One region of the Isoptericola sp. NPDC019571 genome, then DNA from elsewhere that is predicted to be linked to it. Evidence: riboswitches for the same ligand, from Rfam matches in the RefSeq annotation. Region 1 holds a riboswitch; the other holds the start of a gene.
The links. Region 1 has a riboswitch for thiamine pyrophosphate ahead of ACH443_RS11730 (bifunctional hydroxymethylpyrimidine kinase/phosphomethylpyrimidine kinase). Riboswitches for the same ligand answer to the same signal wherever they lie in the genome.

Region 1 (11,124 bases):
AAGATGTCCCCGATGTCCCCGATGTCGTCGAGGATACCGCCCAGCACCATCCCGCCCAGGACGGCGCCGAAGACGTCGGAGCCGCCCCGGCCGCCAGGGCGGCGGCCGCCCTGCCAGCCGTACCCCCCGCCGTACCCGTCCGGTCCGCCGTTGTAGCCGCCGTCCCAGCGCTGCCCCTGGCCCGACCGGGCGATGTCGCGGTGCGCCAGGGTCGCGGCCTCCGCGGCGAGCGCCGCGCCCCGGCGGGCGGCGGCCACCCCGCGCTCGGGGTCCTCCGCGGCGCGGGCCTGCGCCACCTCGCGCTCGGCCTCGGCCAGGCGCGTGCGGGCGTCGGGGCCCACGGGGGCGCGGTAGTCGTCGACGACGGACCGCGCCGCCGCGAGCTGGCGCTCGGCGTCGTCGAGCGCGGGCCCGAGCCGCGACGCCGCCCGGCGCGCGCGCTCGTCGCGCTCCGCCCGCTCGGCCACGGCGTCGTCGAGGGCGGTGTTGGCCTCCCGGACGCGGGTGAGGGAGCCCACCGGGTCGCCCGGGTCGCCCGGGGCGGGCAGCGCCGAGAGGGCGTCCTCGAGCGCGGTGACGGCGCCGTCGATGCGCCCCGCCCGCTGGGCCGCCGGGAGCGCGCGCGCCTGGGCGAGCTCGGCACGGGACTCCGCGACGATCGCGCCGAGCGCCGCCTCCGCGCGCAGCGCCTCGGCCTCGTAGTCGTCGACGGCGCGCAGCAGCCCCTCGGCGCGGCGCACGGCCTCCTCCGCCGCGCGGGCCGCGGCACCGGCCTCCGCGACCTGCTGGGTCGTGAGGCGCTTGCGGGCCGCCGCCGTGCTGCGACCCGCGAACTCGAGCAGGCGCTCCGCCTGCTCGGGGTTGTCCGCGACGGGCAGCAGGGCCCGCTCGGCGTACTGCTCGCGCAGCCGCTCGAGGTCGGCGCGTGCCGCGGGCACGGCCTCGCGCACCCGGGCCAGCTCGGCGTCGACCCGGTCGACGGCGTCGGGGGTCGAGCGGACCGTCTGCCGCAGGGCGGCGAGCCCGCGGTCGAGCTCGTCCAAGGACGCGTCGGCCGACCGGCACAGGTCGACGATCCGCGCCGACCACTCCCGGCGCTGCTGGTCGGTGTCCGGGACGTGGTCGTGCAGGAGCTGGTTGTGGTGGAACGCCTCGGAGAGGCGCTCGCGTGCCCGCCGCAGCGTGGGCGCGAGCTCGCGCGTCTCCCGGTCGCCGAGCTCCGCCTGGGCGAAGGCGAGCTCGTCCTCCGCGAGGCGGGCCCGCTCGTCCGCGCGCACCAGGGCGGAGCCCGCCTCCAGGCCGAGGCGCTGCAGCTCCGCCTCGAGGTCCTGTGCCCGCCCGCGCGCCGCCCTGCGGCGTCGTGCCGCCCAGAAGACCACCGCCGTGACCAGCACGACCACCACGACCAGGCCCGTCACGATCCCGACGATCTGCCCCGCATCCATGCTCGGCATCGTAGGCGGCTCCGGCGGGGTCCGGGGACGACCGACGACGACCCGACGACGACCCGACGACGACCCGACGACGACGCGGACGCCCGGGAGCATCACGACGGCGACCCGTCAGGGCCAGGGCGCGGCGGTCATTCCGGCCCTGGCCCTGACAGGTCGCGGGTGCGGCGCGTCAGCCGCGACGTCGGGCGAGCCGCAGCGCCACCAGCACCGCCGCGCCGGCGAGCACGACGACGCCGCCCGCGATGCCGAGCACCACGACCAGCTCGGAGGCGTCGCCGCCCCCGGCGTCCGCGGCGGCCGACGCGCCCTCCGCGGCACCGTCGGACGCCTCGTCCGCGCCCCCGGCCGGGGCGCACGGCGTCACGTCCGCCGCGGGGGCCGCCTCGGTCCCGGCGGGCGGCTCGTAGGTGAACGAGTACTCGCCGCTGGTGGGGTGCCCGTCGGCCGACACGATCCGCCAGTCGACCGTGTACTCGCCGCCCTCGCCCAGCGCGACGGGGACGGACACGGTGCGGTCCTGCGTCGTGGGGCACCCCGTCGCGTGGTCCGTGCCGTCGGCGTCCGTCACGGTGATCACCGTGCTGGAGCCCTCGGCGGACAGGTCGAGCACCACGTCGTCGAACGTCACGTCGACGGACTCCGGCGGCTCGGTCACGGTCGTCCCCGAGGCGGGCGAGGTCCCGACGACGACGTTGTGGGCGCTCGCGGGCCCCGCCGCGCCGACGACGCCGGCCGCGCCGAGGCCCAGGGCGAGCGCGAAGGACCCGGCCGCGGCGAGGGCGCGTCGCGCGGCGGGGCGGCCGTCCGGCGCGCTCATCGCTGCTCCGTGCCGTCCGTGCCGTCCGTGCCGTCCGTGTCGGTGGCCCGTGCGCGCGTCCGGGCGAGGGCGGTCACGCCGGTGACGGCGCCGACCAGCCCGAGCCCGAGGCCCGCGGCGCCGAGCGCGAGCGGGAGGGTGCCGGAGCCGCCGTCCTCGGCCGCCGCGTCGGTGTGCGCGTCCGTGGCGGCGTCGCCGGCACCGGCCGCCGACGCCGCGCCGTGGCCGCCGTCCTCGGCGGCCGGGACGACCTGCAGGACAGGGGCCGGGAGCTCGGGCTCGGCGTCGCCGGACGCCTCCTGGTCCCAGGCGACGACCTCGCCGTCGGAGTAGGTCTGGGTGGCGGGGAGGACGATCTCCGCCACGCCGTCCGGGACCGCGCCGGCCGACACGGTGAACCGGAGGAACTCGCCCGGCGCGATGCCGGCGTCGGCGTCGTCGGCGGTCCACTCGATGCTCGCCGGCGCCTCGGTGACGGTGGTGCCGTGCACCTCGACGGGCTCGGGCAGGGGCGCCTGGGTGACCTTCGCGGTCCAGCCCGGCACGGGCTCGACGGACACGCTGGTGAAGGGGGTGTCGGTGGGCAGGTCGACCTGCACCGCGGTGGTCGACGCCTCGGCGGACTCGTTCGGGACCTTGAAGGTGAGGGTGGCGTACGACCCGGCCTCGGCCGCGTCGGGGGTCACGGTCACGTGCGCGGACGCGGCGGTCGCGCCGAGCACGAGGGCGGGGAGGGCGAGCGCGGCCGCGCCGACGAGGCGGCGCGGGCGGAGGGCACGGGTGATGACAGGGGTGGTCCTGGACATGGGTTCTTCTGCTCCTGGCTGTCAGGTGTGTCAGGCGGTCGTGGGACGGCGAGGGACCCGCCCCCGTCCGACGACGGACCAGGGCAGGGTCAGGCGGCGCGCGCGAGGGCGCCCGGGAGCAGAGGGGGTCCTCGTGGGGGCGTGCGCCGGCGGACGCGGGCCGGGTGGGGGCGCCAGGTGCGCCCGACGACCACGGCGGGCTCGCGGACCACCGGCAGCGCCGGCGGCTCCTGCACGAGGAGCGCGACGTGCCGCAGGTGCCCGACGACGGTGAGGGCCGCCCGGTCGCCCGCCGCGAGCAGCAGGGCGGTGAGCAGCACCGCGGCGGCGTGCGCGGCGAGCATCCAGGACGTCGTCCCGGCGTCGCCCGCGTGATGCAGCAGCCCGCCGCCCGTCGCTGGCGCGAGGGAGCCCGGGCCCATGGCGTGGAGCGCGTGCCCGTCCAGGGTGGTGCCCGGGGTCGGGAGCGGTGCCGAGGGAGCGCCCGTGCCCGCCGCGCCGAGCACGGACAACGTCGTGTGCTGGACGAGCTGCAGCGCGACCATCGCCGGCAGGAGGCGCCGGAGGGTCAGCCTGCGGCGCGCGGTCCACACCGCGAGCGGCGCCGTGAGCGCCGCGACGACGAGCCAGGCGAGGGGTGCCCCGGGGAGCGCGCCGCCGGCCAGCAGGTGGGCGGCGGCCGCGATGCTGAGCGTCGTGCCGGCGACGAGGAGCTCGCGCACACGACGGACGACCACGGGCACCCCCGCACCCTACCGCGGCGTCGGCCGGGACCTGCAGTCTCGCCCCGGGCGGCCGCCCGGACGACGGCGGAGCCAGGAACGACGCACCCGCGCGGGACGCCGGACCCGCCGGTGCCGACCTGGGCTACGGTGGGCGCCACGACACGGGGTGCGTCCCGACCGGTCATCGCCGCGACTTCGTCACGGCCGGCCGGCGGGCGCTGAGAACACACCCGTCGAACCTGATCTAGCTCGTACTAGCGAAGGGATGTCGACATGAGTGCGCGCGCACCTGAAGACAGCTCCGCCGGCCGCGCCGGCAGCACCACCCCTGCTCACGCCGCCCCCGCTCCCGTCTCGTCGCCGACGAGGGCGCTCCGGACGGGCAGCAGGCCCCGCGTCCTGGCGGTCGCCGGGTCCGACCCGTCCGGGGGCGCGGGCGTCCAGGCCGACCTCAAGTCGATCGCGGCCGCGGGCGGCTACGGGATGGCCGCCGTCACGGCCCTGACCGTGCAGAACACCCGTGGCGTGCGCGACGTGCACGTGCCGCCCCCCGCGTTCCTCGCCGCGCAGCTCGACGCCGTCACCGACGACGTGACCGTCGACGCCGTGAAGATCGGGATGCTCGCCTCGGCCCCGGTGGCCCGGGCGGTGGCCGCGTGGCTCGACGCGCTGTCGCACGCCACGTCCGACCGGTCGGGCACGACCGCGCGCCCCGCCGTCGTCCTGGACCCGGTCATGGTGGCGACCAGCGGGGACCGGCTGCTCGACCCGGCGGCCGAGGACGCCGTGCGGGACCTGCTCGGCCGGGTGGACGTCGTGACGCCGAACCTGCCCGAGCTCGCGGTCCTCGCGCAGGAGCCCCCCGCCGCGGACTGGCCCGCCGCCCTCGAGCAGGCGCGACGGCTGGCCGCCCGGCACGGGGTCCTGGTGGTGGCGAAGGGCGGCCACCTGCTCGCGCGTCCGGACGCGAGGGAGGAGGGCGCCCCGGACGCCCTCGTCGGCCCGCAGGGCGTGCTCGTGGAGCTCCCCGGCCCGCGCCTGACCAGCACCTCCACCCACGGCACCGGCTGCTCGCTGTCCAGCGGGCTGGCCGCCCGGTACGCGCGCACGGGCGACTGGGCGGAGGCGCTGCGCGGCACGAAGGCCTGGCTGACCGCGGCGATCCGGGCGGGGGAGGCCCTGCGCGTCGGCGGCGGGAACGGCCCCGTCGACCACCTGGTGGGGCTGCGCGCGGGCGGCGCGGAACCCCAGGCGCCGTCCCGTGCGGCCGGTGCGGGCGCGGAGGACGTCGTCGCCCGGTGGTGGGACGACGCCGCGGACGTGCGTGCCGCGATCGACGACCTGGCGTTCGTCCGGTCGCTGGGCGACGGGACCCTCGACCCCGACCACTTCCGCACCTATCTGGAGCAGGACGCGCTCTACCTGCGCGACTACGCGCGCTGCCTCGCGCGGGCGAGCGAGCTCGCGCCCACGCGGGCCGAGCAGGCGTTCTGGGCCGGTGGCGCGCACGGCGCCCTGGTGACGGAGCTCGACCTCCACACGCGCTGGCTGGGCGGGGAGCCGCAGGACGTGCCCGCCAGCGCCACGACGGCCGCCTACCTCGACCACCTGCGCGCGGCCGGCGACGACTACGCGACCCTCGTGGCCGCCGTCCTGCCCTGCTACTGGATCTACCAGGACGTGGGGGAGCGGCTGGCCGCCCGCAACCACGCGGGCCACCCGTACGCTGAGTGGCTGGGCACCTACGCGGACGACGCGTTCGCGGGCGCGACGCGGGAGGCCGTCGCGATCCTGCGCCGCGCCGCCGCGGCGTCCGACGCGTCCACCCGGGACCGGATGGCGGCGGCGTTCCGCGCGGCGTGCGAGCACGAGCTGGCGTTCTTCGACCAGACGGGCCTCCCCGGCACAGCGGGCACGGAAGGCGCGGCCGAGGACGTCGACGGGCGCCCCGCCGACCGCGTCGCGGTGGGCTGACCGCAGCCTCGCCGGCCCCGTCGTGGGGCCGGTCGCGGGCCCCGCCGTCCTGCCGGACGGCGGGATCACGCGGCGGTAAGCGGTGACCCGGTTCTGGGACCCACCGCGTGATCGGGGCAAGCGTGTCGGAGGCGAGTGACAGAATGGATGTGATGCCCGACACGAAGCGCACTTCGCGCAGCCGCAGCCGAGGCGCACGCCGCGCCGATCCCTCCGAAAGTCCCAGGAGGAGCCCCGCCTCCTCCGCTCCCCGCCGTCCCGCCGCGCCCGGCACGCCGCCGGGTCGCGCCGAGGGCCCGCCCGGCCGGCCGGGCGCCGCCCCCGCGGCCGCCGTCGCCCCCGTGGCGGCCGTCGCCCCCGCGGGCTCCGAGCTCTCCACGTTCGCGTCCGTGCGCCGGCTCTACCCGTACGTCCGGCCCGCGTTGCCGCGCATGGTCGGCGGCCTCTTCTCGGCGCTCGGCGCGAGCCTCGCCGCGCTGGCGATCCCCCGCGTGCTGCAGGCCCTCGTCGAGGGCCCCCTCGCGGAGGGCGCCGCCGCCCACGACCTCGGCGCCCTCGTGGTGCCGGTGCTCCTCGTGCTCGTGCTGGGGATCGCGGAGGCCGGGTTCGTCCTGCTGCGCCGCAACCTCGTGATGTACCCCGGCACGCGGGTCGAGGCAGAGCTGCGGATGGCGCTGTTCCGCCACCTGCAGGACCTGCCTGTCGCGTTCCACGACCGGTGGCCCGGCGGGCAGCTGCTGAGCCGGATCATGGGCGACCTCGGCCTGCTGCGCCGCTGGCTGGTCTTCGGCGTCCTGCAGCTCGTCGTCAGCATCGTGACGATCGTGGTCGGCGTGGGCATCCTGCTGGCCACCGCCGGCTGGCTCGGCCTCGTGTACCTCGCGGGCGCGATCCCGGTGACGGTCATCGCGTTCCGCTTCTCGCGGCGGTACCGCGTCATCGCACGCCTGTCGCAGGACCAGTCGGGCGACCTCGCCACCACGGTCGAGGAGTCCGTGCACGGCATCCGCGTGCTCAAGGCGTTCGGCCGCGGGCGCGACGCCCTCGACTCGTTCACCGACCAGGCGGAGGAGCTGCGTCGCACGGAGATCCGCAAGGCGGGCAACCAGGCCACCGTCACCACGTCGCTGCAGCTCATCCCCGAGGTCACGCTGGCCGTCTGCCTCGTGCTCGGCACGGTGCTCGCCGCCCAGGGGCAGATCACCGTCGGCGGCCTCGTCGCCTTCTTCCTGACGACGGCCGTGATCAACGGCCCCGTGGTCGACCTCGGGATGACCCTGTCGATGACGCTCAACGCGCGCACCGCCGTCGACCGCTTCTTCGAGGTGATGGAGACCCCGAACCCGCTGGCCGACCCGGCCGACCCCGCCGAGCCCGGCCCGGCGCGAGGCCACGTCGAGCTCCGCGACGTCACGTTCCGCTACGAGGACGCGGCGCGCCCGGTCCTCGCGCACGTCGACCTCGAGCTCCCCGTCGGCACGACGACGGCGCTCGTCGGCCTCACCGGCTCGGGCAAGTCCACCCTCGCGATGGTGGTGCCGCGCATCTTCGACGTCACCGGCGGCGAGGTGCTGCTCGACGGCGTGGACGTGCGGCGCCTGCGACGGCACGACGTGCGCCGCGCCGTCGCGGTCGCGTTCGAGGACCCCACGCTGTTCTCCGCGTCGGTGCGGGACAACGTGCTGCTCGGCGTCCCGGAGGCCGGCCCCGACGCCGTGCCGGAGGAGGAGCGCGAGCGGCGCCTGCACGAGGCGCTCGAGGTGGCGCAGGCGGGCTTCGTCGCCGACCTGCCGCAGGGCGTCGAGACCCGCATCGGGGAGGAAGGGCTGTCCCTGTCCGGCGGGCAGCGGCAGCGGCTGGCGCTCGCCCGGGCCATCGCGGCACACCCCGCCGTGCTCGTGCTCGACGACCCGCTGTCCGCGCTCGACGTCGCCACCGAAGAGGCCGTCACCACGCGCCTGCGCGACGTCCTCGACGGCACGACCAGCCTCGTCATCGCGCACCGGCCGTCCACCGTGGCGCTCGCGGACCGGGTCGCCGTGCTGCAGGACGGCCGGATCACGGCCGTGGGCACCCACCGCGACCTGCTCGCCACCGACGCCCACTACCGGCACGTCATCTCCAGCCTGGAGCAGGACTGGGAGGAGTGCGCCGAGCACTCAGGCCGGGAAGAGCCCGGCCGCGCCCAGGCCGAGCAGGAACACCCCGAGCAGGCCCGGACCGGGCACGACGAGAAGGAGGTCCAGCGGTGAGCCGCCCCAGCACGCCGGAATCGCCCCGGCCCGCGACGTCCGGGCCGGACGAGCGCCGTCGCCCCACCGACGCGAGCGCGGACGATGCCACCCGGCTCGACGCCGAGGCGTCCCGCGACGTCAGGTCCCGGTCGCTGCGCCTGCTGGGCGCGCTGCTGAGGCCGCGCCGCGGGGCCCTCGCCGTCGCGGGCCTCCTGGTCGTGGTGTCGACGCTCGGCCAGGTGGCGGGCCCGTGGCTCGTGTCCCTCGCCATCGACTCCGCGGTGCCCGACCTCATGGACGGCGACGTGGGCACCCTCGTGCTGGTCGGCTCCGTCTACCTGGTCGCCGCCGTCGTCGGCGGCCTGTGCGCCGGGGCCTACGTCCGCCAGGCCGCGCGCATCGCCCAGGGGGTGCTGCTCGACCTGCGCCGTCGGGTCTTCCGGCACACGCAGCTGCTGAGCCTGGAGTTCCACGAGTCGTACACGTCCGGCCGCATCATCAGCCGCCAGACGTCCGACCTCGAGGCGCTGCGCGAGCTGCTCGACGGCGGGCTCACCGGCGTCGTCTCCTCGCTCATGCTCATGGTCTTCACCGGGCTGAGCCTGTTCCTGCTCGACTGGCGCTCGGGCCTCGTGCTCGCGGTGGCCCTCGTGCCGGCCTGGCTGCTCACCCGGTGGTTCCAGAAGCGCTCGCAGGTGTTCTACCGCGAGCAGCGCACCACGTCCGCGCGGCTCATCGTGAAGTTCGTCGAGACGATGACGGGGATGCGCGCCGTGCAGGCGTTCCGCCGGGAGTCGACCACGGAGGCGGAGTACGGCCGGCTGAGCGAGCAGTACCGCGACGCCAACCTCAACACCATGGGGCTCAACGGCCGCTACCAGCCGGGCCTCGTGCTCATCGGGAACGTCGCGGTCGCGATCGCGCTCGCGATCGGCGGCTGGCGGGTCTACTCCGGGGGGCTGGACGTCGGCGTGCTGGTGGCGGCCCTGCTGTACGTGAAGCGGTTCTTCCAGCCGATCCAGCAGCTCGGGAACTTCTACAACTCCTTCCAGTCCGCCACGGCAGCGCTGGAGAAGGTCTCGGGCCTGCTGGCCGAGGAGCCGACGGTCGTCGAGCCGCGCCGCCCCGTGGCGCTGCCGCACGCGCGCGGCGCCCTGCGGCTGGACCACGTCACGTTCCGCTACGGCGACGGCCCGGTCGTGCTGCCCGACCTCGACCTCACGCTCCCGGCGGGGCAGACGGTCGCGCTGGTCGGCACGACGGGCGCGGGCAAGTCCACGCTCGCCAAGCTCGTGACCCGGTTCTACGACGCGAGCGAGGGCCGCGTGCTGCTCGACGGCGTCGACGTGCGCGACCTGTCGACGACGGACCTGCGGCGCGCCGTGGTCATGGTCACCCAGGAGGCCTACCTGTTCAGCGGGTCCGTGCGCGAGAACATCGCGCTCGGGCGGCCCGGCGCCCCCCAGGCGGACATCGAGGCCGCCGCACGGGCGGTCGGGGCGCACGAGTTCATCATGGACATGCCCGACGGGTACGACACCGACGTCAACAAGCGCGGCGGCCGCGTCTCGGCGGGGCAGCGGCAGCTGCTCTCCTTCGCGCGGGCGTTCCTCGCCGACCCGGCGGTGCTGGTGCTCGACGAGGCGACGTCGTCCCTCGACATCCCGGGCGAGCGGCTCGTGCAGCACGGCCTGCAGACCCTGCTGGCCGACCGGACGGCGATCATCATCGCGCACCGGCTGTCGACCGTCGCGATCGCCGACCGCGTGCTCGTCATGGAGCACGGCCGGGTGATCGAGGACGGCATGCCCGACGAGCTGGCGGCGGGGGACGGGCACTATGCGGCCCTCAACGCGGCGTGGCAGGACTCGCTGGTGTAGTCCTGCGACGTGGTTGCTGTCCGTGGCTGGGGGACGGGCCGGCCGAGAGGTTCTTCGCGGGGACGCGTTCACGGGCGCCAGGGCGCCCTCCACTTCGGGAGGGATACGTCCCCGCGAAGAACCTCTCGGCCGACCCGTCCGCCGTCGGCTCACGGCCGTGAGGGACGCCCGTTCGGCCGAGGTAGTACGGATTCCCGCGAGGTGGTACTCATCGCGGCGAGGTAGTCCAGCCTGCGGCGAGGTAGTACGGAGGCTTCAGCGGGCGTGACACGGCGACCACCCGTCGTCGCCGGAGAGGTAGGTCTCACGCGTGTGCGCGGCGGCCTGCGCGGCGGTGAGCTGCGGGCGCCCGGGGCCGGTGAGGGCGCCCGGGCCCGTGTTGGCGTGCTCGGCGTTGCTGCCCGGGACCCAGTCGAAGCCGGACATGGTGGTCCACACGTCGTCGCGCCGCAGGTGCACGCCCAGCCAGGAGTCGCGGACGACGACGCGGGGGTCGGTGTCGGGGTTGCTGCTCGGGTGCCACGGGCGGCCGAGGTAGTACGTGCCGGTGCCGGCGTTGGTGAGGAACCGGGTCCCGGTGACGAGGAAGCCGTGGGCGAACCCCGAGGAGGTGCTCGGTGCGAACACGTACCCCGACGGCGTGCTGTCGCGGCGCAGCGCCTTGATGGTGGAGTCCTCGATGACGGCGGTCGCGCGCCCGAACACGAAGTCGACGTCGCCCTCGATCCAGCTGTTCGTGACGTAGACGCGGGCGGGCACGTCGGCGCTGGGCGTGTCCAGGTAGAGGGTGTCCTGGTTGCCGAGGAAGCGGCAGTGGTCGAACGCGACGCGGTCGGCACGGGTCTTGACGGCGACCGCCTGGTGGCCGGGCAGGTCCGGGTGGGCGGCCTCGTCGAACGCGTTCTCGAAGGTGACGTGCCGGGCCTCGAAGCCGGCACCGGACACCGTGACCGACGCGCTGCCGGTCGTGCCCCAGGTCCCGCCGCCGGGCTTCGGGGTCTCGGCGGCCCGGTCGTCGGTGAAGACGACGTCCTCGGGGTCGCCCGTCGACCCGACGACCGTCAGGTTCACCTTGTCCGACCCGACGTCGACACGGCCGTGGTACCGGCCGGGTCGCACGAGGATCTCGACCCGCTGGGCCGACCCGGCCGGCGCGAGGTCCACGGCCTGCTGGAGCGTGGTCGCGTCGCCCGTGCCGTCCGCGGCCACGACGATCCGTGTCGCCGCGGCCGGG
Region 2 (3,042 bases), on a different contig from region 1:
CTCCACCTCGTCCCGCACGCGCAGGGCGAGCAGGCCGTGCTCCGGGTGCTGCGGCACCCAGCCGCACGACCGCGCGAGGTCTCGCGAGCGGGCCGTACGCCCCGGAGCTCCCCGCACCACGCCGGCGGTCGGCCGCAGGTGCCCCGCGAGGGTGGCGACGAGCGTGGACTTCCCCGCCCCCGAGGGCCCCGTGACGGCCGTGAGGAGCCCCGCAGGCAGCCGCGCGGCCACGCCGTCGAGCGCCCGCGTGGTGGTACGGCCGCGCAGGCCGCGCGTCGTCAGGTCGACCTCGAGGGAGTCGACCGAGACCTCCGGCCCGGCGTCGTCCGGCGCGACCAGCGCGGCCGGGACGGGCAGCGGATCGGGCGCCGCCACCCCGGGCAGCCAGACGCCGGCGCGCGTCAGGTCACCGCGCGGGCCGGCCGCGCCGTCGCTCAGCGCGGCGGGCGCGACGTCGTGCGTGACCCGGCCCGCCGGCCCGAGCACCACGACGCGGTCCAGGTGCTCGAGCCACGGCCCGACGTGGTGGTCGACCACCACGAGGGATGTGCCCGTGCCCTCCAGCGCGCCGACGACGGCGGCGCGGACCTCGGCCGCGGCGGCGGGGTCGAGCATCGCGGTCGGCTCGTCCAGGAGCAGCAGGCCCGGGGCGCTCGCCAGCGCCCCTGCGAGCGCGAGCCGCTGCAGCTCGCCGCCCGAGAGGGCCGACGTCGGCCTGTCGGGCGGGTACCGCAGCCCGACCCGGTCGAGAGCCTCCCGGGCCCGACGCCAGATCTCGTCCCGCGGCAGGCCGGAGTTCTCGGGGCCGAAGGCGGCGTCCCGGCCGATCCGGGCCGCGACGACCGCGGAGCCCGGGTTCTGCGGCACGAGCCCCACCCCGCCGTCCACGTGGACGGTGCCGGACAGGTCGCCGGGCAGCGGGTCCCCCAGGACCCCCGCGAGGGCGTGCAACACGGTCGACTTGCCCGCCCCGCTCGGCCCGACCAGGCCGATGCGCTCCCCCGCGCCGACGGTGAGGTCGAGGCCCTCGATCGTCGGGACCCGGCGCCCGGTGGGCCGCCAGCTCAGCCCCCGCACGCGCGCCCGGACGTCGTCGCGCGCCACGCCGTCAGGCCCGGGCGCGATCGGCGGCACGACCGACGCCGCGGTCGGCGAGGTCGCGCCCCGGCCCGAACGCGTCGAGCACGCCGGCCCGCGCGAGGGCGCGCACGAGCGCCGCGCCTCCCAGGCCCGCGAGCAGAGCGCCGGACAGCGCGAAGAGGCCCAGGTACGCCAGCCGGAAGCCCCACGCCCAGTCCGGGTAGTAGGCGAACCACTCGTAGACGGCGCCGCACGCGCCCGCCGCCGCACCCGCCAGGGCCGCGACGGCGGTGCCGAACCGGCGATAGAGGAACAGCGCGAGCACGAGCTCGGTGCCGAACCCCTGGACGACGCCGGAGACGATCGCCGAGAAGCCCCAGCCGGCGCCGAGCAGCGCCTCGACGCTCGCGGCGACGACCTCGGTGAGCAGCGCCGCGCCCGGGCGGCGGACGATGAGGCCGCCCAGCACGCCGCCGAGCAGCCAGCCGCCCCCGAGCAGCCCGGTGGCCGGCGGGAAGGCGACCGCCAGCCCGGCGGAGAGCAGGTGGTAGAGCTGGGTCCAGCCCCAGAAGACGACACCGACGGCCACGCCGAGCATGGCCACCGTGACGAGGTCGACGGTGCGGTACCGCGGGGACGCGCTGCGCAGAGAGATGGGCGCGGACATTCCAGGTAACTCCCTTCGCCGGTGCTAACCGGAGCAGGTTCCAAGGGTCTGCGGCTGTGCCCGCACTCTCAGCGCCCCTTCGACGGCGCTCCCCTGTCATGGGTGTCTTCAGATGTGACGGCCGACGACGCGGCCGCAGGTCCGACCCTAGGCGACGTCGGCGTCCGCGCAAGACCGTCCCGCACCGTGAAACCCCTGGTCACGCAAGAAGGCCCGGAACCATGGGGTTCCGGGCCTTTTCGTCGGGGTGGAGCTGAGGGGACTCGAACCCCTGACCCCCTGCATGCCATGCAGGTGCGCTACCAGCTGCGCCACAGCCCCGAGAACCGACTCTCGCGACCGCGGACGGCCAGGCGATTCGTCTGATTCGGTGTGTTCCTCCGGGCTTGCGCCCCTCGGAACGTCGATATCTTAGGCAGACTTCGGGCCAGGTTCCAAATTCCAGTCCGGTCCCGCCTGCCAGCGGTCCAGGGGGTACCCCGCGCCCACGTTGTGCGCCACGAGGCGCCATGCCGGCACGGCGCCCTCCCCGGCACGGTGCAGGTGCGACCAGTGCACGTTGTGCATGCCCGCCAGCCCGCGCCAGGTGGTCGGGTCGAGCCCGAGCAACGCCGTCACCGCCAGCGAGATGGCGGCCCCGTGCGACACGAGGACGAGCGTCGCGTCGTCGGCCAGGTCCGCGGCGTGCTCGGCCACGGCCTCGGCCATGCGCTGTGCGACCGCCGCCTTCGTCTCGGCCCCCGCCCCCACGGGCTCGGCACCGAGGCGCCAGGCTGCGTACTCCTCGGGCCAGCGCTCCTGCAGCTCGGCGCCCGTGAGGCCCTCCCAGGCGCCGAAGCCGCGCTCGCGCAGGCGCTCGTCCGTCACCAGGGGCTCCCCGCCGAGCGCGTCCGCGTACGCGGACGCCGTCTCGACGGCGCGGCCCAGGTCGGACGACACGATGCGTGTCGCGCGGTGCGACGACGCGAGCGCGGAGCCGCCCTCCACCGCCTGCCAGCGTCCGACCTCGTCGAGCGGGATGTCGATCTGCCCCTGCAGCCGCAGGGAGGCGTTGTAGGCGGTGCGGGCGTGCCGCAGCAGGACGACGGTGCCGGCCGTCACCGCTCGTCGCCCGCGAGACGGATCGCGCCGTCGCCCCCGCCGTCGCCGTACTCGGCGGCGGCCGCCGCGCCGTCGCCGCCGCGCGCGTCCTCCGGCAGCTCGACCGCCGGGCAGTCCTTCCACAGGCGCTCGAGCGCGTAGTACACGCGGTCCTCGGCGTGCTGCACGTGGACGACGACCTCGCCGAAGTCGAG

Region 2: it holds a riboswitch for thiamine pyrophosphate, as region 1 does, so the genes downstream of both, ACH443_RS06920 (ECF transporter S component) here and ACH443_RS11730 (bifunctional hydroxymethylpyrimidine kinase/phosphomethylpyrimidine kinase) in region 1, are expected to answer to the same signal.

The regions. Positions count from the first base shown of each region.
Region 1 covers NZ_JBIRXZ010000005.1:315,121-326,244, reverse strand. Annotated here, with positions in the region: gene ACH443_RS11750 (hypothetical protein) at 1-1,445, opposite strand, end outside; gene ACH443_RS11745 (copper resistance protein CopC) at 1,624-2,271, opposite strand; gene ACH443_RS11740 (YcnI family protein) at 2,268-3,077, opposite strand; gene ACH443_RS11735 (hypothetical protein) at 3,167-3,820, opposite strand; TPP riboswitch at 3,955-4,085, shown strand; gene ACH443_RS11730 (bifunctional hydroxymethylpyrimidine kinase/phosphomethylpyrimidine kinase) at 4,076-5,776, shown strand; gene ACH443_RS11725 (ABC transporter ATP-binding protein) at 6,208-8,028, shown strand; gene ACH443_RS11720 (ABC transporter ATP-binding protein) at 8,025-9,890, shown strand; gene ACH443_RS11715 (pectinesterase family protein) at 10,146-11,124, opposite strand, start outside.
Region 2 covers NZ_JBIRXZ010000003.1:249,990-253,031, reverse strand. Annotated here, with positions in the region: gene ACH443_RS06925 (ATP-binding cassette domain-containing protein) at 1-1,134, opposite strand, end outside; gene ACH443_RS06920 (ECF transporter S component) at 1,109-1,747, opposite strand; TPP riboswitch at 1,741-1,852, opposite strand; tRNA gene ACH443_RS06915 (tRNA-Ala) at 1,996-2,068, opposite strand; gene ACH443_RS06910 (histidine phosphatase family protein) at 2,159-2,848, opposite strand; gene rsfS (ribosome silencing factor) at 2,845-3,042, opposite strand, start outside.